Regions from separate parts of the Paenibacillus sp. FSL H8-0280 genome, predicted to be linked through region 2. Evidence: riboswitches for the same ligand, from Rfam matches in the RefSeq annotation. Region 2 holds a riboswitch; the other holds the start of a gene.
The links. A riboswitch is a leader RNA that binds a small molecule or an ion and turns the genes downstream of it on or off. The one in region 2 is predicted to bind S-adenosylmethionine.
Positions count from the first base shown of each region.

Region 1 (4,217 bases), 330 kb from region 2:
TGATGCTTTCCAGAATCTCTGCATGTGGTGTAGGTGAAGCTCCAACTTTCAATTCAACTGTACGTGGTGCACCTGCTGAATTGTCTGCGCCGCTATCGGCGTCCTTGTTGTTTCCGCAAGCTGCGAGAACCGCAATCAACATAAGACTAAGTAGAGCAAAAGACCATTTTTTCATGTGTAAAACCCCTTCTCTAATCATTTTTTTCATGTGGCATCCGCATAAATGCATATCCATCATGTTATCTATGTGTTATTTCCTGGTGAAAAATGTAACCAAGCGATCTCCAGCCATCTGGAGAATTTGCACAAGAATGATCATCGACACTACGGATATAATCATGATTTCATTTTGATAACGGAAGTATCCATAGTTAATTGCCAGTGTTCCAAGACCTCCACCACCAACCATGCCCGCCATCGCCGTATAAGAGACAAGTGTAACGATGGTGATCGTTATACCAGCAAGCAGTCCAGGCAGTGCCTCAGGCAGTAACACCCGTCTTACAATCTGTCCGGTCGATGCACCCATCGACTGTGCCGCTTCAATGACACCCCGATCAACTTCTCGCAACGTCGTCTCCACCAAACGAGCAAAATAAGGAGCTGCTGAAATAACCAAAGGAGGTATAACACCGAGCACCCCCGTAGCTGTACCAACGAGTATACGAGTGAATGGAATAAGAGCAACAATCAATATGATAAATGGGACTGAGCGCAAAATATTCACAATCAGGGATAGTATAGTGTACACTGCCCGTGACTTAATCGAAGCAGATCGGGCTGTCATGAACAGCAGAACTCCGAGCGGTAAACCTAAGATAACGGTAAACAAGCCTGATACACCCAAAATTTGCAGTGTCTCAATGGAGGCTTTACCAACCTCTTCCCAGCGAACTGTTGAAAAATCCATCTAACGAAGCACCTCCACATCAAGTCCCTCAGCGGTTAATTCTGATATCGTCCGATCAATCGCATTTGAATCACCCTCGAACCGAACGGTCAGCTGCCCATAAGGAACCTGTTTGATCGTAGAGATTGTACCTTGCAGGATGGCAAAATCCACGCCTGTCTTACGTACTGTTCTAGACAAAATCGCTTCATACGTTTTGTTACCCAGAAAGGATATCTTCACAAGTTTGGAAGCAGCACCTGCCTGCAATTCAACGCCTGCATTTGCCAGAGCGGTCTCTTCCAGAGCAAGTCCAGCTTCATGGTCACGCATCATGAAGTCCCGCGTAATCGCATGCTGCGGCTTCAAGAACACGTCTGTTACAGGTCCTTGTTCCACAATGCCACCTTGATGAATGACAGCCACCTTGTCACAGATGTTCTGAATGACATGCATCTCATGTGTGATCAGCACAATCGTAAGGTTGTACTTTTCATTAATGTCGAGCAATAACTTCAGGATTGAATTTGTCGTCTGCGGATCAAGTGCCGAAGTAGCCTCATCACAGAGAAGTACATTTGGATCACTTGCAAGTGCTCTCGCAATCCCTACACGTTGTTTCTGTCCACCCGATAATTGAGCCGGATATTTGCTGCTATGGTGCTCCAGACCAACCAGTGCGAGCATTTCCTTCACTTTGCGATCAATGGCTTCCTTGGGTGTATTCACAAGCTTTAGTGGAAAAGCTACATTGTCATATACCGTTGCCGAAGATAACAGATTAAAGTGTTGAAAAATCATCCCGATCTTGCGTCTCTGTTGCTGCAATTCGGTTTTGCTCAGTTCAGTCAAGTTGATTCCGTCGACCCATACCTCACCCTCCGTAGGCCGTTCCAGCAAATTAATGCAGCGAATCAATGTGCTTTTGCCCGCTCCAGAATGGCCAATCACACCGTAGATTTCACCCTTTTGGATGCTCAAATTCAGCTCGGATAACGCTGTTGTAGATTTTTTCCCTTTGCCGTACGTTTTCGTTAAACCTTTTAATTCAATCAATCGCACTTGCCCCTTTCCAACCACCTACATGTATCTTTACCCGATCTAAAGGAAAACTCCCCCTAAAGTACAAAAAAAGAGCCCTTTGCAGATACAAAGAGGGCTCTTCACGTGAAAGAATATACCTTCTCATCTGCCAAAATCGTGTCTTGCACCATTTTGTAGGAATTAGCACCTAACATCTATAACGCGAATGATACATGTATCATGTCGTTACAAATCGGTTGCCGGGCTTCATCGGGCCTGTCCCTCCGCCGCTCTCGATAAGAAATATGTTGTTGTAGGATTTTATAAGTTCATGTAGTTTATGCTTTATAATGTGAACGTAACTTTTGAAATATCAATTATATCCGTGTAACATTCGATTGAAACTCAGTATATTCCAAGTATTCCGATTTGTCAAAGGGAATTATTTCTTTTCCATATTTTGTTGATATAACTATAAGAGGCTGTTAACGTTTCACAGACCATATCGACGCCCTGACGCATTTCCTGCACATGCTGATTCAGATCCTCCAATTTCACTTTACCTTGCAAGGTCTGATGTAACTGCCACAGGTCATCGTGCATTTCTGAGTTCATGTAGTGAATTTCCATATTACGTCGTTTGCGCAGCTTGCTCATCGGTTCACGATAAGAGTCCTTGATCTGTATTAATAGCAACGCAAGATCATGATGTTCCCTCGCATAGTCGAACTGCCTTAACACAGTAAAATAAGAAAAATGCGCTTTGGTATTTGAAGTATTCAACTGGAATATTTCATTTAATACCGTTCCAACTTTATCCAGAATGGCAAAGCAGCGGATAAAGCCATCTTTGTAGAAATACACATACCGAGCATACTCGGCTTTTTCAGTCGGCGTCATATCATCCGTTGAACCTGCAACGACCTTTTTGCGAAAATGAGCAGCAGCGAAACAGCTTTGCTCCAGTTCATCCAGTGAGGAGATGAGTCCCTGAGTCCACACATACAGCTTCCGATAGTCATGCGTGGGATCATGGTCCACATGCATTTGTCGCTGAAATAGCTCAAGCGTATGCGCCATTGCGTCCATCGCTGCCTTCAATTTACCTTCGTTTATACGTGGCTTTTCCCCCAACAACGTTCGCAGCATATCTAACCTCCTCTTTTCCAAATCAACAAGAATTCATCACCGTAAACGTAACACATCATCCATTCCGTGTAATTGCTGCTTGCCATAGGTTGCCCTGATCCCCTTGACATCAAACAAAGTCCACCTGTCCAATGATGTACATCACTGGATGGTGGACTTTCATATTTAGGCCAAGTAACTTTAAAAAAGAATGGATCTATATCTTAGAAACGATTAGCCGGGCGATGCAGCTTGTACACCAGGAAACTCATATACGTTAAGACTCCGAACAATATGGCGATATCCAGCATATGAGCAAGAGCTACGAACATGTATACTTCCGGACGGTTCATTGTCACCATCATGAAAATACCAATGACTACTTGCATCAGAATAAGAACAACGGATACCACACCCAGAGTACGCATTTCCTTGTTGTCCGGATGATTACGGTAAGCGAAGTGACCCAGGATTGCGATAACAATCACGAGCGAAGCTGCTGCTGCACGATGAGCAAAAGCAACCGCTACCCCACCCGAAAGCTCAGGAATAATCTGCCCGTTACAGAGTGGAAATCCGGAACAACCGCCGGCAGAATCCGTGTGACTCACAAATGCACCCGTGTATACCACGAGATATGTGTAAATGGTGGAGAACCAGACCAGATTCCTGAATTTTTTGCTAACCCGAGGGTATTTATTCAGGCGCTCCAATCCGCCATCTTTGGCCTCCTGCCTGATGCCCAGCGCCATCATTAGGGAACTGGCAAAAGCAATCAGTGCAAAACCAAAATGCAGTGCCATGACTGCTGAAGATTGGGAGAAGACGACGGCAAAAGCTCCCATGATTCCCTGGACTATAACAAATACCAGGGTTAAGAAAGAGAACAATTGCAGGTCACGGCGTGACTTGCCGAACCGCAGAAAAGCCACAAAAGAGGCAATGGACAACAGTCCAGCCAGTGCACTTACAGCGCGATGGGAATATTCAATGAGTGAAGCCACAGTATGTGCGGGAACGAGTTTTCCGTTACATAAAGGCCATTCTGTTCCACAGCCAAGGCCTGATTCCGTTTTGGTTACGATGCCTCCACCAAAAGTGGCCAGAAACATGACAAGACAGGTTAATACGGTTAACCATTTAAACAAAGTTAAGTGTTTCAATTTTTTCTCACCCG
Region 1 covers NZ_CP150296.1:5,726,365-5,730,581, forward strand. Annotated here, with positions in the region: gene MHI12_RS24915 (MetQ/NlpA family ABC transporter substrate-binding protein) at 1-175, opposite strand, end outside; gene MHI12_RS24920 (methionine ABC transporter permease) at 251-910, opposite strand; gene MHI12_RS24925 (methionine ABC transporter ATP-binding protein) at 911-1,945, opposite strand; SAM riboswitch class I at 2,072-2,215, opposite strand; gene MHI12_RS24930 (Cthe_2314 family HEPN domain-containing protein) at 2,345-3,061, opposite strand; gene MHI12_RS24935 (heme A synthase) at 3,265-4,203, opposite strand.
Region 1: another riboswitch for S-adenosylmethionine. It lies ahead of MHI12_RS24925 (methionine ABC transporter ATP-binding protein); the one in region 2 lies ahead of mmuP (S-methylmethionine permease).

Region 2 (4,217 bases):
TGTACAACCCTACATCAAGTTTTTTTACTCCGCCACTTCTTCGCAAGTGCACCAATCTGATGTGGCGTAGTACGGCAACAGCCCCCAATGATTTTAGCGCCCGCAGCAACCCACTGCTCCGAAGCATCACTCATACTGCCACATGTACCCTGTCCGCTCCACGTCTTCGTTGCTGCATCATACGTCTCACCCGAGTTCGGGTAGACAATAACAGGTTTATCGCTGGCACGGCTCAAAATACCCACTGCTTCCGTCACCACTTCCATGGGAGCACAGTTCAGGCCAATTGCCGCAATCTGCGGCTCGGAGCCAAACGTCTGTGCACATACCTCAAGCGCTGTGCCTTCGCTGATGCTTGTCCCGTCTTTTAAAGAAAAAGATAACCAGGCATACGCATGAGGAAACTCCTTCAGTAAATCAACCAGCACCTGTGCTTCCTGCAAGGAAGGAATCGTCTCAAACGCCAGAATATCAGCACCCGCTTCAATCAGCGCCGCCATACGCGGACGGTGAAATACGGCAAGCGTCTCATCCGACACGTCGTAATGTCCCACATACTCTGAACCATCCGCCAGATAGGCGCCGTACGGTCCAACGGACCCGGCAATAATTGGACGTGGACGAACACTGTCTTCTTCGCGATCCCCTGTACGATCTGTTATATGCTCCTCATTCTCCACAGTTTCGGAACGTACCGAAGGAGCTTCTACAAGCTGACCTGTCGAGCTTTCTCTCCCTGCTAAACTACTCTGCACTTCTGCCCACACATCATCTCTCGCCTGTGCAGCCAGTTCCACCGTCTTGCGGATCAGCTCTAGTGCTGCCTGTTCATCGATTCCTCTCTTGCTGAAGCCATCCACCGTCGCCTGATAACTGGATGTAATCGCACAGTCGGCTCCTGCTCGAAAATAATCTGCATGGACCTGAACAATAACATCCGGATTCTCAAGCAACACACGAGCAGACCATAGTGGATCATCCAGATCACATCCATGCTGTTCGAGTTCCGTTGCCAACGCTCCATCCAGAATCATGACCGGATGTTCACGCAAAATCTGTTCTATGGGGTTAGTCTGTTGTGCTTGCGTCATGTACTTGTCCTCTTTTCTTATTCACACGTTCTGTCAGATAATAAGCAGCGTAACATACTGCGATAAACGGAACCCCACAATACAGCGCAATTCGCTGTGTCGGGTCAAAGGCAATACCTATGCATGAAGCCAGGCATAATATAAATGAAACAATGGGTACCACCGGATACAGTGGTGTGCGGTAGACCAGATCTTTGACCGCATGTCCTTCCCGGATATATTGTCTGCGGAACATGTATTGGGAGGCACTGATGCTCATCCATACCGCAACGACAGCCAGACCTGAAATGGAGACCAGCGTAATATACACCGTACCTGGCGCAATAATACTGGACAGCAATGCCAACGCACCACCCACCATACTAATCAGAAGTGCATTCAGGGGTACCCCGCTTTTGGTCAATTTGGCAAACCACGGGGAGATCGTTTTTTTATCAGCCAGAGACCAGAGCATCCGTGAAGATGCATACAGGCCTGAATTGGCAGCAGAGAGAATCGCCGTCAGAATAACAAAGTTCATAATATCTGCTGCATAGGGTACACCCACCCGCTCCATTACCGCTACAAACGGACTTTCCAGTACACTGGCATCCGACATGGGCAGCAAGGCCGACAAGATAATAATCGTTCCGATGAAGAAAATAACCAAACGCCACAGCGTTGTATGAATGGCTTTTGGTATCGTCTTTTCCGGGTTCTCCGTCTCACCAGCGGCAATGCCGATTAACTCGGTGCCTGAGAAGGCAAAGTTTACAGCAAGCATGGTCATCAATATCGCTGTAGCCCCATGAGGGAACCACCCGGATGCAGTAATATTTGATAGAAATGGAGCCGGTTCAGAATCCGCCATCGGGATGATGCCGAACATGGCTGCGCCACCGATTATAATGAAGATTACGATAGTCACTACTTTTACAGATGAGAACCAGAACTCGGATTCCGCAAATAATTTCACCGTTAAAGCGTTAAACAGAAAGATCATCAGTGCAAAAACCGCGCTCCATATCCATACGTTCACCGATGGGAACCAGCGCTGCATCAGCAATCCGGCGGCTGTGAATTCGGAGCCAAGCGCAACAGTCCAGGTTAACCAGTATAACCAAGCCACCGTGTAACCTGTTGCTGGTCCGATATATTTGGCTGCATAACTATGAAATGCTCCCGTCTCTGGCATATGAACAGACAGTTCACCAAGACAGAGCATCACCAGATATACAACGATCGCTCCGATCAGATAGGACAGAATGGTTCCCAGTGGTCCCGCCTGCTGAATGGTGTAACCTGAGCTGAGGAATAATCCCGTTCCAATGACTCCTCCGAGAGAGAGCATGACCACATGCCGTGCCTGCATTTTCCGCTGAAAATGCCCTTTGTCGTTGTTGTTCTCCATACCTGCTGCTCCCCTACTTCTTCATCCAGAAAAAACAAAAAAGACCCACTCTGCCTAAAGAGTGCGCCGTTACTGACAAATAAAAACAAACGCTCCTATCTATCAGGCTTTCACCCGCTGGAATTAGCACAGTATCCTTCAGATCTGTTGCTGAGGTTTCTAAGGGCCAGTCCCTCCACCTCTCTGGATAAGAAAATGATTTTTTACTAATATAGCGATCTATCATGAATGTGTCAACATTTAAATAATAAATGGCACACCTCGCTATTCGGTGGAAGACCCCGGATTCGTGATGGTGGTCTTTACCTCATACGTGATCGGCACGGTGCTAAAAATTTTATCCCAATCGTCTTTGACTTTTTTCCATGTTTTAGGTTCTTTGATACGTAAGCTATCCCGAAAATCCGCAACATCTACTTTATAGGTATGCTGCAGTTTGTATAACAATTGTCGAATCTGTTGCTCGGCAAGTTCAGCAAATTCTTTTTCTAATTCTCTAAGATAATCCCCTTTTTCCTCTCTTTCGGGAGAACGCCAATCTTCCATCAACCAGCCTTCGGATTCGACCTTTACATGGAATGAAATGTCATTACCAACCACCTTGGGAATTACTTTTGTTTTCTTCTTCTTCATTTCATATACAACAGTGAATCCCGCTTTATTGTATGTCTTCAAGATACCTCCTTTTTCTTTAGGTCTGATCCACGATAGCCCTTCTAGGTCCGTTTGGCTAAGTTCTCCGATGAATTTGGTCGTTTTCCCATCAAATATACTGGCACCGGAGAACTTGTCCTCTCCATTGGAGTTCAGTACATTCTGGAGCAAAAAGCTGGAACCGGATTGCATTTGTGCATCTAATTTGGAGAGTAGAACCGGGTCCAGGATTTTATTGGACAAGTACGAATTACTGGTAATACCTGTAAGATAAAATGCTGGAATCCGGGAAGGATCATCTGAAGTCAGTACATCAACGGCGCGATGATGGCTAATCAACACCAGACAGTTAGGGCGAATATCGTTATCCCGAAGTACAAAATCCAGCAGCTGATCCAGACCATACTTTTTGGCAATATCCTTGGACACAACGATGACCTTCAGATGATGTCCGATGAGCGGATGATCTCGCCTCAGAGCAAACTGACGAAAGATTTGCAGCAAGGAATCTCCAGTAAGCTGTTCATTGGAATAGGACGTTTTACCAGAAGAAGGCGAACCGGATTGTTGGCTCTTTTGACTACTTGAATTACCGGGAGCGATCTGTACCGTGGCCGTCAAATTGTTCTGCTTGGAATACGCTCCTCCCTGATTAGCGATGTCTTTCTCAAATTCTGTCTCTTTACCGATATCGATCCCAAGACCGACGTAGACACTTAGATCCTCTATCTCCCGACTGCTCCAACATCCGGATATCGTTAAGAGAATGCATAATACAGTGGCAAAGCGTAACAACATACGGAATGTAATCATGCATGCTTGCCTCCTTTTTTGCGAATCAGACTTAACAACAGTAGTACCAGAGGTAAAATGCCAAACAAAAATACGGACACATTGCCCAGCATATCTCCTAGTGCAAAAGTATCATCCACTGTTTTGGGTATCATTGCTGTCAGATAAATGAACGGAAGCAGGCCGTACATGATACCTTTGATTTTTTTGGAACGAAACAAATCACGAATACCCACCGAAGCGCAGTAATGTGTAATTGCTGTAGTCGAAAAGATTTGCATAATCCAGAT
Region 2 covers NZ_CP150296.1:6,056,440-6,060,656, forward strand. Annotated here, with positions in the region: gene mmuM (homocysteine S-methyltransferase) at 15-1,091, opposite strand; gene mmuP (S-methylmethionine permease) at 1,069-2,481, opposite strand; SAM riboswitch class I at 2,574-2,675, opposite strand; gene MHI12_RS26500 (Ger(x)C family spore germination protein) at 2,746-3,948, opposite strand; gene MHI12_RS26505 (spore germination protein) at 3,945-4,217, opposite strand, start outside.